2 linked regions of the Planctopirus limnophila DSM 3776 genome follow. Each later gene encodes a partner of the first gene's protein in a complex. Links are inferred from orthologs where the notes say so. Each region holds a gene or a part of one and is shown on either strand. Other genes may lie near its edges. The genes, in order: dnaB and dnaG.

What was found.
Region 2: the proteins of dnaB (region 1) and dnaG are in contact, whole or in part, in a crystal structure (PDB 2R6A), measured with the Geobacillus stearothermophilus proteins. The link is inferred for Planctopirus limnophila DSM 3776 from one-to-one orthologs. Residues at the interface, in WP_033016901.1 of Geobacillus stearothermophilus: Ser13, Glu15, Ala16, Gln18, Glu91, Leu92, Asp94, Ala95, Val96, Pro97, Thr98, Ala99, Ala100, Asn101, Tyr104, Tyr105, Ile108; in WP_049624496.1 of Geobacillus stearothermophilus: Lys456, Leu457, Leu458, Pro459, Ala460, Asn463, Ala464, Leu467, Leu535, Leu536, Ile537, Ala538, Gln544, Glu545, Asp548, Tyr549, His552.

The regions. Positions count from the first base shown.
Region 1 is NC_014148.1:3,396,683-3,404,193, reverse strand. What follows is about bases 731-3,649. They hold dnaB (replicative DNA helicase), read left to right. Parts: upstream 731-1,449; coding sequence 1,450-2,850; downstream 2,851-3,649. Other genes in these bases: PLIM_RS13480 (alpha/beta hydrolase), read left to right, coding at 2,863-3,649; rplI (50S ribosomal protein L9), read left to right, coding at 769-1,272. Outside these bases: PLIM_RS13495 (single-stranded DNA-binding protein), read left to right, coding at 57-569; more of PLIM_RS13480, read left to right, coding at 3,650-3,840; PLIM_RS13475 (hypothetical protein), read right to left, coding at 3,870-4,439; PLIM_RS13470 (rod shape-determining protein MreC), read right to left, coding at 4,436-5,623; mreB (rod shape-determining protein), read right to left, coding at 5,703-6,749; PLIM_RS13460 (SH3 domain-containing protein), read right to left, coding at 6,808-7,511. UniProt on the Escherichia coli protein: The main replicative DNA helicase, it participates in initiation and elongation during chromosome replication. Travels ahead of the DNA replisome, separating dsDNA into templates for DNA synthesis.
Region 2 is NC_014148.1:271,219-278,711, reverse strand. What follows is about bases 1,915-4,815. They hold dnaG (DNA primase), read right to left. Parts: upstream 4,432-4,815; coding sequence 2,398-4,431; downstream 1,915-2,397. Outside these bases: RNA polymerase sigma factor RpoD, read right to left, coding at 75-1,727; PLIM_RS01075 (HEAT repeat domain-containing protein), read left to right, coding at 5,708-7,480. UniProt on the Escherichia coli protein: RNA polymerase that catalyzes the synthesis of short RNA molecules used as primers for DNA polymerase during DNA replication.

The sequences.
Region 1 (7,511 bases):
TGTCAGGACAACAAAGCCAGTCAGTCGTTTCCTATCGGATGTCGGGGTCGCCAATCATGGCCAGTTTCAACCGTGTCATTCTGATGGGTAACGTGACTCGCGATCCTCAGGTGAGATATACCACCGGCGGGATGGCAGTCACTGAACTGGGGCTGGCCGTGAACAGGCAGTGGTACGATAAAGCGTCGAACCAGAAAAAAGAGGAAGTCACTTATGTTGACGTAACTCTCTGGGGGCGACAGGCCGAAGTTGCTGGTGAGTATCTGGCCAAGGGGCGACCTGTCTTCATTGAAGGTCGTTTGCAACTGGATACCTGGGACGATAAAGAGACCGGGCAGAAGCGATCCAAGATGCGAGTGGTGGGTGAAACTCTCCAGTTGCTGGGTTCTCGTGATGGCGGATCTGCTGGTGGGCGAGGAGAATCCTCATCCCGGGGAGATTCTGGCTCTTTTGAGGGTGGTCGCGGTGGACGTGGTTCCTCACGGGATGGCGGACAGCCTGCACCTTCTGAATCGATGGGCAGTGATTACGGTGATTTTGGCGGTGGTGATGACGACGTGCCTTTCTAAGGCCATGCGTTAACCTTGTAAGCGTTCTGTCGGTCAACACAGTGTTCTGTCGGTCAACTCAGTCGAGATTTGAGATTAATATTTCGATGGTCGTGTTGAAGTGATTCCCAGTCATGGGCCTGTCTGAATCAGGGCAGGCTTTGAGGTTTACTGGGCCAGCTTGAACAGGCCAATCAAGTCAGTGAAAGAAGTGGCAGTCATGGGTCGTGCAAACGTTACCGCCTCCGGGATGTCCCGAGTTTCCCGTCAGGTTGAGCTTCTCCTGGTGGAATCGGTGGAATCATTGGGCGAACAGGGCGAGATCGTTAAGGTCCGACCCGGTTACGCTCGAAATTTTCTGCTTCCACAGGGGTTGGCAACGGTTGCGACTCCTGAAAACAAGCGAGCTGTTGAACGTCATAAGCAGAATCTGGCTGAACTCCAGGCCAAGCGTATGGCTGATCTGCAGAAGTTGGCTGAAGCGGTCGGCAAGTACAGCGTCACTCTGGAAGCAAATGCCAACGAAGACGGTCATCTGTTCGGTTCGATCCTGGGTCACGACATCAGCAAGTCGCTGAAATCGGCTGGTTATGCCATCGAAGCCGATCAGGTTCGTCTGGATGGGCCACTCAAAGAACTGGGTATGTACACAGTCAAGATTCATATTTACGGTGAAATCAAGACTGATGTTAAGGTTTGGGTTGTGCCAGCCGTCAAGAAGTAATATCAACTCAGCTTTTCAAATGATGCCGGGCGAAACTCGATTTTGCGGCACCACGAAATTTAAAACACCCAGGTATTCCCTGGGTGTTTTGTTTGATGTCGGGGAAGATCGGCGGCAAGCTTCTGGTGAATGGTTGTTACGAGGTCGATCCGAGATCGAATGGTCAAGGGAAGTGCCATGGCCACTGAATTTTCGCGATCAGAGAAATCACGAGTCAAACCGACGGCTTCAGATTTTGCGGGTCATGTGCCGCCGCAGAACCTGATTGCTGAGAAGAGTGTTCTCGGGAGTATTCTGCTTCAGAGTCGAGCCTTTGACGAAGTGGCCGACTTCCTGCTGGCGGATCATTTCTATCATCACGGCCATCAACTGATCTATGCCGCCATCAAGGCGATTGTTGAAGACAACAAGCAGCCAGTTGATCCAGTGACTGTCGCCGAGCATCTGGATCAGAAGTCGCAGTTAGAAGATGTGGGTGGTATTGAGTACCTGATGGAGGTGCTCGAGACGGTACCGCATGCTGCGAACGTGAAAGGTTATGCAGAGATTGTGCGCGATCGCTGGATTCAGCGATCATTGACTGACGCCTGCACCGAGGTGTTGCGGGATTGTTACTCGGGTTCGGATGATACCTCGGAGGTGCTTTCACGGGCTGAGCAGAAAATTTTCGGTATTCTGCAGGAGCAGGAGCGCAGTTCGCAGATCGACATGAACACGATCATGATGCAGACGTTGCATCGGATTAACGCGAGGTTTGATCGCGAAGGTGTGATCAGCGGTCTTTCGACTGGATTTCTGGATCTGGATCGCCAGACGAACGGGTTTCAGGCGGCAGAACTGATCATTCTCGCAGCCCGCCCCAGTATGGGTAAGACCGCACTGGTTTGTAATCTGGCGGAAGCGGTCGCCACCAATGGCAATACCGTGCTGGTATTCAGTCTGGAACAGTCGAAGCTGGAACTGGCTGAGCGATTTTTGTGTATCAGGGCACGGCTGGATGGTCACCGGTTGCGTAAAGGGGATCTTGATCAGGCCGAGAAACATGCCTTGATGACGGCTTCTTCGGAATTGAGCCGGGTGCCACTGTTTATTGATGATGCTCCCGGACGGACAGTGGGGCAGATCAGTGCGATTGCCCGCAGGCTCAAACGAAAGAATCAGTTGGGTCTGATTATCATCGACTATTTGCAGCTGATTGAACCGGAAGATAAGCGGGCGCCGCGTGAGCAGCAGATCGCGCAGATCACCCGGCGGTTAAAGGGAATCGCCAAGGAAAATGAGATTCCAGTGATTGCGCTGTCACAGCTCAACCGGGGAGTGGAACTTCGAGAAGACAAACGTCCGAAAATGGCCGACCTGCGAGAAAGTGGTGCCATTGAGCAGGATGCAGATATCGTCATGTTCCTCCATCGACCCGATGCTTATAACCCGGAAGATCAGCCAGGGTTGGCCGAAGTGATCGTGGCCAAACACCGCAGCGGGCCGACCGGGATCGTGCGGCTTACATGGCGAAGGGAATTCATGCGTTTCGAAGACTACAGTGCAATGGATGCTCCGGATATTGCGTTCTCTGAGTAAGTGAGAGTCGATATGCCCCTCGAAGCGGATGCGGTGCGATTTCTCGAACAGCTCAATGCTCTCCATCTGCCACCTGTGAGTGAACTGGGTGCAGTGGCGATCCGTAAAGCTCAGTGGGAAGAGGCAGCGCCTGCAGCATTTGCGGCCGATGATCGTTTTGAGATGATTGAGGATGTGTGCATCAATCGAGAAATGCAGCTAATTTCACGTGAGGTGGTGGGATCCTCACCAGTCAGACCGCTTGTGAGCGATGATAATCAACTCGCTTTACGCATCTATCGTCCCCATGCGGCTTCCGGGCATATCTGTCTGTATTTTCATGGTGGCGGATGGGTGATTGGGAGTGTTGTTTATTTTGATTCGCTGGTGCGGGAATTGGCACTCGCCAGTGGAATGACGATTGTTTCTGTTGAATATCGGCTTGCGCCGGAATTTCCGTTTCCTGCGGCGACAATTGATGCCGAACTGGCTGCCCGCTGGGTGTGTTCGCAGCTTTTGCCGGGGCAGAAGTATGCCGTGGCTGGTGATAGTGCGGGTGCAAACCTGGCGACTGTGCTGTGCCAGATGTTGCGTGATCGTGGGGAGCATCTGCCAGCGGCTCAAGTTCTGTTTTATCCGGTGACGGATGCCAACTTTGAGAGCAGCAGTTATGAAGCCTATCGGGCTGGGTATTTTCTCAGCCGGGAAGATATGAAATGGTTCTGGTCGCTCTACCAGCCCCAGGTTGCTGAGAGACGTCATCCCTATGCTTCACCGCTGCAGGGAAATCTTCGAGGTTTGCCGCCAGCGCGAATTTGTGTCGCCGGTTATGACCCGCTCTATGATGAGGGAACTCTCTATGCGGATAATTTGCAGGTCGCCGGGAATGACGTGGAGTTTGTGGAGTATCCGGGAATGATTCACGGATTCGTCAAACGCTTTACGGAGTTTGCCTCAGGTCGGCAGGAGATCATCGCGGCGGGTGACTACCTGCGTCGCAAGGTTCAATAAGGATTATTGACTGCAACTTGGTAAAAGGATCAATCGGGAGTCAGGCGATTCCAGCGGTTGCTGAGTGAGAAGGCCTCTCTGGGTGCAGGGGCAAAATAGATTTGCGGTAATCGCGTGATCGTTGTTCCGGCGATGACCACGATGGTGACGATGCTGACCTCTGTCACCAGCTGAGTGATCCAGCCTGCGGGGAAATTCAAGCTGATGAAGCTGGCTGTCGAGCCCAGTGCTGTCGCGAGCGGCAGGCTGATGATCCATTGCCATGGTTGATTGATTGGTGCCGAGTGCCACCAGATGAGACCGGCCATCAAGAGTGTGCAGGTGATGGTCTGCAGGCCCATACGGTTCGAATCAGACAGTCCGTCGAGTAACAATCCCATGCAGGCCGCTGCCAGAAGTGGAGCCGAAGCCGGAAGTCCACAACGGCCCCAAAGTACCATGAGACCTAAACCTAGCGCGGGAAGAATGAATCCCTGCCAGAGATTTTGAGCCACGGGAAGTACGCTGGCCTGGTCGTTATGGTCAGGAGCCAGACTCATCAGACAAGGAATCAGATAGGCCACACACAAGAGAGCCACAAAGGATAGCAAACGCTTCATGGCAGAACTCCCTCTGATGAGGGACTGTCATTCTCGAAACGGGATGAATTGGGACGCAGGCGCAGGATGCTCAGCTGTGCAGGAAATGGTGGCGATGGAGTGGAAGCTGTGGTCACCACTGAACTGGAAGAGACATATGGATCTGACGTTGTGAAGGAGGGATGGAGATACTCCGGTGTGACCTGAACTTCCCAGTAACGATCTTCTGCAGGTAATGTGGCTTTGGTAATCGTTCCCAGGAAGAGTGGTCGATTGAGAAGACCATCGTCTTCCAGTGAATAGACTTCATCTCCGACACGCAGGCCAATGTTGTCAGAGATTTTCTCAAGACGACATGTCTGGGTGCCATCTCCCGCGAGAATCGTTTGCGTAAGAATTGTGGGCTTCTGAGAAACTGTCGAGTTTTCACCCTGGCGAACCACCATGGCCCGGCAGCGAAATCTGCCATGAGTGACTGGTAGAAAAGTGCTCGTCCAGTTGCCGACTCGCTCCACTTTGCCAACTACGACCAAACCGGCTGTCAGTACGAGATCGGCCGGGGCGATGTTGTGATCATGGCCAAGATCCAGCAAAGGTTCGGAAGATTTCACGACCCAGGCCGACTCTTCGATTCCTTGCCGACTTCCCCGTGCGATGATGGCGCCGGATTTCCAGTTTCTGGAAAGTTCGCTGCCCAGCAATGTGGCTTCGATGAGATCTGCTACGAAGAGTCTTCTGCTGCCGGCGCGAAGTCGAGAGGAGTTCGATGTCTGTTCGAAATCGGCATGTTCAAAGCTTATGGGAACAATCCGGGAAGACTGTGGGCTGATGCTGCTATCGGGATGGAATGATTTGCTGGTGTGAGATGGTGTAAGTAGTAAGGCTGTGAGCCGGTGGGTTTTCTCGCGTTCGCGTTCGAGTTGCTGCCCAAGTATGGAAGCTGTGTTTTCGGATAAGTCAACAGCTTGCAGATCGTGAGAAGTCGAACGTTGAAATAAGCCCGTCAGACGGCGGGAAATGGGGGCGGCCAGATGAACTTGAAGTTCCCGCAGGATGAGACAGCCGGGGGCTACCACATCCCGAGCTGTTGTTTTCCACGCACTGGTCATGCCCGCTGGAAGTAATGGAACAAGTAGCGTCAGGATAACCAGTAGGGCCTGCGCAGGGCTGAAGTGAAGTGGATTGAAGAAGCGTCGATCATTCAATCGCAATAGGCCTTGAAACGAGATTGCTGACAGTCAGTTTTTCGAGAGGCGTGGAGTCGTAAAGAGCAGCCCCTGTCGATTAACTGTTGTGAATGCTGAACAGTGACGATTGCCATTCGTTAAGATGTTCGCTGCAGATGGACAGACCACGAACGACGGTTTGTTCAGGATCTTCAGCAATCAGAACGGGGATGGCCAGTTGCTCGCTGAAGAAGTCGTCTAATCCGGGAAGCAGGGCACTGCCACCAGCGAGCACCATGCCGGTATCGGCGAGGTCGGCCACAAGTTCTGGCTGGCATTGTTCGAGGACCTGTCGAATCCCGGAAAGGATCTTCGCCAGTGGGGCCATGATGGCCTGGCGAACCTCACCTGTGGTCACGAGGACTTTACGCGGCACGCTGCTCATCGCATCGAGGCCATTGACTTCGGTCGCTCTTTCACTGGTCTGGAGAGAGGCTGAGCCCACTTCGCGTTTGAGATTTTCTGCTGTCTGACGGCCGATTTTCAGGCCAAAACGCTGCTTCATCCAATCGACAATCGCGTCGTCGAAAGTATCACCGGCAATACGAGTCGAGCAGGAAGCCACGGTCTCTCCCAGGCTGAAGATGGCGACTTCCGTGGTGCCGGCTCCGATATTGCAGACCAGGCTCGCCAAGGGTTCGGAAATCGGCATTCCGGCACCAATGGCTGTGGCTTTCGCGGATTCGAGGAGATAGATCGAACCGGCACCAGCGCGTTCGGCAGTCCCAAAAACAGCTCGACGTTCGACCGATGTGATCGATTGCGGAACAGAGACGAGGACACGAGGTCGAAACCCGGGTGATTGTTTGGCCGCTTTTTGGACGAAGTGCCGCAGCATGGCTTCGCAGAGTTCGAAATCAGTGATGACACCATGACGAATGGGTCGAACTGCCGAGATCGAATCGGGAGTTCGGCCAAGCATCTGCCGGGCCAGTTTTCCCACGGCGGCACCGCGCCCAAGAATTTTTCGAGAGCCGTTCTGAAGAGCGACGACTGTGGGTTCGTCGAGCACGATCCCTTGATTGAACAGGGCAATGCGTGTGTTCGCACTGCCGAGATCAATCGCGAGGTCGGGACTGAGCCACTGCCGTAACCTGTGGAGCATGATTCACTTTGCGAACGATATCAGAGGTTGACGGAAACCGATTGGCGACTTGCGTTTGTTAGCGCCTCGGAGAGCCTGCGAGCGGGGCATTCTGCAGAATGACAGGCTGCCACGACTGAGCCTTGATCACATCGGTCGAGAATCGATCTTCAAAGGCTCGAACTCCTTTGAGACCAACCGGCTTACCAATCTGATCCGCGAGTTGAATCATGAGTTCATCGGAAGCTTCGACGTAGGCGAGGAGTTTGCCATCGGTCGTGGTAATTGCGAGTGGAGGAAAGTCGATGGGGCGTGGCTGAACTTTCTTGAGGACACCTGCTCCATCAAAATTGGGAATGGAAGCTCCCTGGGAGGCGGGCCTGGCTGTGGCTCGGATCGGGACTGAAGCCGTCATGTTCTGAGCATTTGCCGGGGTGATGGCACTGGTCGCTTGAGGACCTGTGGCTTGTGAATTTGCAGGAACCTGATGATTCACGGGTTGAATGGCGCTGCCGGGAGGCACCATTGAGTTTGAGGGCGCAAGGTGAGGAGCGGAAGCAGCCAACTGCCGGGGCGGTTGTTGTGCGATGGGCCGAGGGTAAGCAGTTCCTGGTGGAGCATTGCGGAGTTGAGCTGTGTTCGGAGCTTGTTGGAGTGCTGCCCGATTGACAGCCGCTTGTGCCTGAAGGGCAGCGTCTTTCTCGCGTGCCTCACGGAAAATGCGATCGAAGTCCTGATAGTCGCTGTAGATCTTCTGATATCGAGAGAGACTGTGAATTCGCT
Region 2 (7,493 bases), 3.1 Mb from region 1 along the record:
CAGGCCACAGAAGGGATCACTTCTGCGGCCTGAGTATCATCGGAAAATACGTTCAACAGGCTGAAATCGACTCGCTATTTGGCGACGGCAATCATCAGGCCATCGAGGAAACCCTTTAGTTGTTTGCTGCGCACCGGGTGCTGCAATTTGCGAACAGCCTTGGCTTCAATCTGGCGGACACGTTCACGAGTGACTTTGAAAATGCGGCCGACTTCTTCAAGAGTGTAGGTGTAGCCGTCACCAAGACCGTATCGCAGCTTGATAATTTCCCGCTCACGGTAAGTGAGCGTCTTGAGGACGTTATCAATCTTGTCCTTGAGCATCTCCTGTGTGGCGGCCATCACAGGGCTTTCGGTGTTGTCGTCTTCGATGAAATCACCAAAGTAGCTGTCTTCGCTTTCGCCCACCGGACGATCCAGCGAAATCGGATGACGCGAAATCTTCATAACGCGGCGAGTCTCTTCGAGAGAAACACCAGCGGCTTCAGCGGTTTCTTCGAGGGTTGGTTCGCGGCCCATCTCCTGAAGCAGCTTTTTGGCCACTTTACGGAGCTTGGACATCGTTTCGATCATGTGGACAGGAATACGAATCGTGCGGGCCTGATCGGCAATCGCACGGGTAATCGCCTGCCGGATCCACCATGTCGCGTAAGTACTGAATTTGTAGCCCCGGCGATACTCGTACTTATCGACGGCACGCATCAGGCCGGTGTTCCCTTCCTGAATGAGATCGAGGAAGGAGAGACCACGATTGCGGTACTTCTTGGCAATCGAAACAACCAGTCGCAGGTTACCACCCGAGAGATCACGCATTGCCTGTTCGTATTTGGCAAAGCGTTCGCGAACTCGTTCGACACGCTGACGAAGTCCTTCGGGCGTTTCGAGCGTCATCATCATCAGATCGTGCAATTCCTTGTGGATATTGGCACGTTCGTCGCGAGCACTTTTCAGGTGCTTGAGGCTGTCAATCTGACGCTGCAGGTCGCACATCCGGCGGGAGATCTGCTCCAGCCGCTTCATGGTGGGTTGTAGACGCTGAGTTCGCAGGCTGAGTTCTTCAATCAGCTTGACCATCTTGCGGCGACGCTTGAGGTGCTGCTTTTCAGCTTCTTTACGCTCATCGGAAGAGGCATTGGCATCAATCGATTTCTCGAAGTCGCCAATCGCCTGCTTACGGAGGTTTTCAATCGTCTTCAGGTTGTGAGGCATGCGCCCCAGAATCTGGTTCTTCTCTTTGGATTCGGTCACACTGACTTTAATGGTGCGATCGAAAGGCAATTCTCCGCTGTTGACCTTCGAGAGCGTATCGAATGCCATCTTCAGTGCGTAATCGCATTCCAGAAGCTCTTCGCGAAACTGATTGCGAGTCACTTCGATGGTTTTGGCGAGAGAGATTTCCTTCTCACGAGTCAGCAGGGGAATCTCACCCATCTGAGTGAGATACATTCTCACGGGGTCGTCGATCTTCTTCGACTTTTCTTCGACGACAACTTCCTTGCCGTTCTTGGCACGAGTCCGCGGCTTCTTCTTCTCCTCGACAATCATCCCCACCTGGTCATCGGTAACGATCTTGAGACCTTCTTCCCAGATCGATCCCAGCAACTCGTCGAGCTTCTCCGGATTCATCGCTTCATCCGGAAGATAGTCGTTGATCTGTGAATACGTCAGAAAGCCCTGCTTTTTCCCACGAACAATTAACTCATGCAGGCCTTGATCAAGTCGATGCACAGAATTCTCCTCAACTGGTCATGATTCGGGACAAACCCGAATGTTATTTCCAACTTGTGATGCTGAACGACAAACTCTGGAGGTTTTGCCTCCCTCCAGAGAGTTCTCAATTCCACATCATGTGTCATGGATGCCCGACAACCCGTAACCAACACGCTGCATCAACTTGTCCACTGATTTTTGGAACAAGAGCCACATGCCTGCTGCTCAATGTTTGTTTTGCCGAACATCCCCCTCAGACATGACCCATCCCTGGAAAATCGCACCGTGCGTTCATCACACGGTCAAATCAAACGAACTCTCTAAGTAGCAACAGGTTCGATCAACACAAAACACCAGCTTTCGTTATGTTTATATCAGTGAGGATCGAAGCCTGTCCTTAGTGGACTGACAGAATATCTTTGGCGATGCCAACCCGTTCTCTCTATCTATTGCTTGAGAGAGACAGATCGTTTCATGTCAGCGAATTATGAATCCTCCCTTTCGCACTGTCGGATCGAGTTGAATTGAACTTCTGAATTATGATCTTCACTTTTCCGTCTGTTCGGAAGTTGCAAGCAGTTCTGATGTTGCAAGTTCTGCAAATTGGTAATTCCTGTTGCAAAACGGGTTCAAGTGCGGCACTTCCTGATCTCTGATTTTCTTCAAAAAATCTCACGTCTCAAAAATTCTACGCCCCGGAAGGTGATTCGTGGGGATTGTTCTGCATGCCCCCGGCTCGTTTTCGATGAATAAGCATGGCTTGTGCCAAAACATCTTTCGCTGACGGATTCAATTTCGCCCCGGCCTCTCCACGTTCCATACGGCGTGCTTTATGCAAGTTCAGTTCTCTGCGGAGCACCAATCGGTCTGTCAACTGGCTGAGTAAGTGCCGTCGAACTCCTGGGTCGGCTACAGAACCCGCTGAACCTGGCTGACCTGCCCAGTTTTCCAGCTCGCTGGTGGACGCTATCACTCCGGCCGATTCCTGGAGGCTCAGCAGTTCAGCCGCACTCAGGTGGCTTTCTCCCAGCCACGCCAGAAGTCCTTTGAGGGCGGGTGATTCGGTTTGTGCCAACAAAAGTTCAAACGACGGCAACAGTCCATGTTCGACCACATCGAGGCACACACACCACAGGTGCCGGAATGCAGGGTGATGGAAGTCGTCGGAACCAACTCGCTGGCTTACCCATAGAAAATCATCCGGTGATTGGAGCAACAGGCGGAAGAACTCGCTTTCCAGCAGATCGTCTCCGGCGGTCGATCTCTGAAGCGAATTGACCTGCTCCTGAAGCGGTCTTTCGTCGTCAATGATCGATGATTCGGCTGGATCAACTTTTCGGGGAGGCTGAGAAACATTCTTGAAGCGCTGTTCGACGCGCAGGTCGCGTAATCGCTTTTGCAGGAGCGATTCACTCAATCCCAGCCGGGAAGTGAGCCTGGAAAGCAGATTTCTCTCACGGACAGAACCCGCAAGTCCTGGCGAAAGAGCCATGGTTTCCAGCAGTTCATCCGTCACACGCTGACGGGCATCCACACTTCCGGTGCCAAACCTTTCAATTGATCGGCGGAGCTTGAACTCCAATGCCTCGGGAGCTTCCTGAATCGCCTGTTCGAGAGCCGCCAACCCCTTCGCTTCGAGAAATTCGTCAGGGTCGAGACCTTCCGGAAGCGTCAAGATTCGTAAATCGACGTCTTGAGCCAGAAATCGCGGCAACGAACGTTCGGCAGCATTCAATCCGGCAGTATCACCGTCATAAATCAACACAAATTTTCGGGCTAAACGCTTCAATACCTGGACATGGTTTTCAGTGAGTGCTGTGCCTAATGTCGCCACGGCATTTTTCAGCCCATGTTGATGGGCTTTGATGCAATCCATATAGCCTTCTGTCACCACGACAGTCTCCGTGCGGCGAATCGCCTCCCGTGCCTGATCGAGGCCATAACAGAGACGGCTTTTGGAAAACAGCGGGCTCTCCGGGCTGTTCCAATATTTGGGAGCATCTTCCTTTGCGGGCCGACCGGGAATAATCCGGCCGCCGAACGCGACTGGTCGGCTGCGTTCATCACAAATCGGGAAGAGCAGCCTGTCGACAAAAAAGTCATAATGGCCAGGGCCGTTATCTCGAGCCCCCACGAGGCGCACAACGGCGAGAGAATCAACGGAGAAACGGCCACGAGCCCGCTCCTGCAGCCAGTGCCAGTCGTCCGGGTGATAGCCGAGCGCAAACTGCTCGACAATTTCGGGTTTGAGCTGCCTCGAAGCCAGATATTCTCTGGCCGGTGCCCCGAGCGCAGAACTCTTCAAACATTGCTGGAACTCGCGAGAAGCCCACACGAGAACATCAAACAGATCGCTCTTTTTCGGACCTGAGGATTCCCCAAAGCCGGCTTCGTTTCGACTGCGGCGTGGCAGCTCAATCCCTGCTTTTTCAGCCAGTAAAGTCAACGCTTCCGGAAAACTGAGATTGTCGTGCTTCATCACATACGAGAAGCAGTCTCCCCCTTCATTGCACACCCAGCAGCGATAGGTCTGCCGCTCCGGATTCACCTGCATGGAAGGATTGTGGTCATCGTGAAAAGGACAAAGACACTGAAATGTGCGACCACCTCGGGCAGGTTGGAGAGAAACCGTTTCGCCGATGAGCTGGACAATATCTGTCCGAGCACGCACCTGCTCTTTGATTTCATCCCAGGATACTGTTGGCTGGCCCGCAGAACTCACTCAAATCCATCCCGTAAATTTCAAGCAACCTGGCTGCGGAAAAACCTCAACACACGCCACTGACCGCTTGAAGAACCATTCAAAAAACGAAGAGATCCAAGTCATCGTGGGAAATCTCCCAGTGATCAGTTGGAATCTTGTTAAGGCCAAACCACTGAACCAGAGCGTGCAACTCCATCCGGGCGGCGGGTAGGGACTGGATTTTCTTTCGTGCGGATCGGGATAGGGATCATTTGCGGAAACAACTTCCGCCAGAGGTCTGCCAACCAGTCAGAGGTCAGGTGCCTCCAATCGTCTGCGGGACGTTTTCCGATCTGAGGCTGCTGCCGAGAAGCTGTCGAGAAATCAGCACAGCAATTCTGAATCCGTCGGAAGTTGGCCATGCGTTGATGATCCGCTGGAGTCGAGCTTGGTACAAAGATCGACTGAGTTTCATGGCTGACAACCCATCATTCCAGTTTCTGAAATTCTAAATCCAGTTTCAGAACCTGGCAGTCTGGGCATCGTCTTTTCACACTCTTCGCGAGAACTCCATTTCTCTCAAAAATACCTTGGGCCAGATTTCAGGAGATGATCCCTTTTCTTGAGTTCACAAGCACTCATTCAGAATTGAAGAGGAAACAAGTCGCTCAAGCTAAGAAATATTGTCTCAGAACCTGCCCAACCAACTATCATGGATCGGCATCACCTCATGTTCAGCCGGTCCATTTCCAGAACTCTCTTCGAATCGATAATCCTCCATCGAGAGACTGGAATCCCAATACAGGGATCATCGTCGGAAAAACCGTCACGTCAAGTGGACTGCAGTCCATGTTCTTTGCTGATTCTTCGCGTCGCAAGCTCCGTAACAATAACCTCAGGAATGATGTTCATCCCCATAGCAATCCCCCGCAAGCCCTGATATGCAAGACATAAGCTATTTCAAAACAATTACTTGTGACGTTCTTATTGCCTCCGAATAATACGAATAAGCCCATCCCCTTGAGAAGAGGTATGAGCTTCTACTCTCAGGATGTCAAAGCCCCAACCAGACTGGACACCTGGTTTTCAGGAATGCGTTCGGACTGGTGAACTGCTACGAAGTCACTCTTGCTGATTCACTCCTGAGAATACGTTTTTGTTGCTGAAACCGCTGGTTGCCTGTCAGGCGTGGAGCCGTATGATCAGAGTTCAGAGATATAACGGTGCAATACCGCGACCTTGACATGACATCACAGATCGACAGGCTCGTCGTATCAGCAGCTTTGCACCAAGTAAATTTCTAAAGAGGCGACGAATGGCTGCACCACCTTTTCAACATTTGAAAGACAGTGGGTGGTGCCCTGTTGTCCTGAAATGGCTGACAGTTGGCTGCTTTCTCATCACCTCCTTCCCTCAGGCGAATTCAGCCGATGACAAACCGTCCGCCAAGCTGACGGTTCAATCTCGCGAAGTTCAGACAGCGATCAAGCGAGCCAGAACGTTCCTTCAGACAAGTGCTGACGATCAGGCCTCTCTGGCTTTAACGGGCTATGCACTGCTGAAATCAGGTTCGGATCTGAGTGACAAGAAGGTCGCCGACGCCTTGGCCGATGTGCGTAAACGATGCGGAGGTAATCGCTATCTGCCTGCCTCGCACCACATTTATTCGGCTGCAGTCGATGCGATGCTGCTCGAAGCGGCTGGCGATCTCAGCGATAAACCGAGCTTAAACCTGATTGCTGACTATCTGATTGCTCAGCAGAAAGCCCACGGAGGATGGTATTACCCTTCGCAGACTGACATTTATGGCGACACCAGTATTTCGCAATATGGCGTACTAGGACTTTGGGCTGCCTATCGAGCCGGAGTGACGATTCCGACAGACGCCTGGGAAGGCGCCGCCAGATGGCACCAGCAGACACAAAATGCCGATGGCGGCTCGGGTTATCATCCCACAGCCACAGGTGCGACGGAAACCAAGGCCACCATGACAGCAGCGGCTGGCGGGAGCTTGCAGGTTGTTCGACTGATTCTCTTCGGAAAAACTGCCGCTGGTAAAACTCGTCGCCTCGATGCCTCGATTGGCAAGCGTTTTGGAGTTCTCGAACCTGTCAGACCCGAAGCTCCTCCCGAAGAAAATCAGGCTGTGGTGGTCGTAAGGCCGACCCGTCTCGAATTGTCAGTTCTCGATGCCAGCATTGACAAAAACTTTCGCGCACTCGAACGCCTGGCTCAGCGTGGGATGCCGGCTGACTTTCCCTGTTATTACCTCTACGCGATTGAGCGGTACGCAGCTTTGTCTGCGAAAGAAGAAATTGCCGGTGTTGACTGGTACGACGCCGGTGCCCGCTGGCTGATTCAGAATCAGGCGACCGATGGCTCTTGGCGTGATTCTTCCGGACTTTCGCCAGCCACCAGCCTCTCGCTGCTATTTCTGGGCAAGGCGACCGAATCACTCTTCAAACGAGAAGGCGCTGCACCCGGTGTCGGCGGTGGTATTCTGGTTGGTGGACGCGATTTGGCCGCACAACTGGTTGATAAACCCAAAGATCCCAAAACATCAGCCGAGCTGGCAGATCAAGCCCTGAAAAGCCTTTCCAAATCACTTTCTGATCAGGATGTGGCCAAGGCTCAGGCCGCGATTGTGGCGCAGTTTCAACTCGGCAATCGCGACGATCTTGTCGGAAAACTTGACCTGCTGCAGCGACTCGTCAAGGACCCTCGTGATGAGATTCGCCGAACAGCCTGCTGGGCGCTGGGAAAAACAGGGGAACTGGAACCTGTCCCGCTCCTGATCGAGCGACTCTCCGATGAGAACTCGGATGTGGCATTCGAAGCGAGCCGGGCACTTTGTACCATTGCCAGCGAGCCTGCCGGTATTGCAGGACTGGCCATTGATCCCACCCGGCATACTCTCCGAAGGGCGGAGCGTTCGAACGGGACTCGCTATCGCAGCCCCCGGGAAGAATGGCAGGAGCTCTCCACGAAAGCCTGGCTCGATTGGTACTTAACTCATCGCCCCGCGAGCATGCGGAATGATCGGCTCGAAGTCGGGCCACGAGACAGGCTGGTCGTCCCTCCGAACTGAGCAACCCATTTAT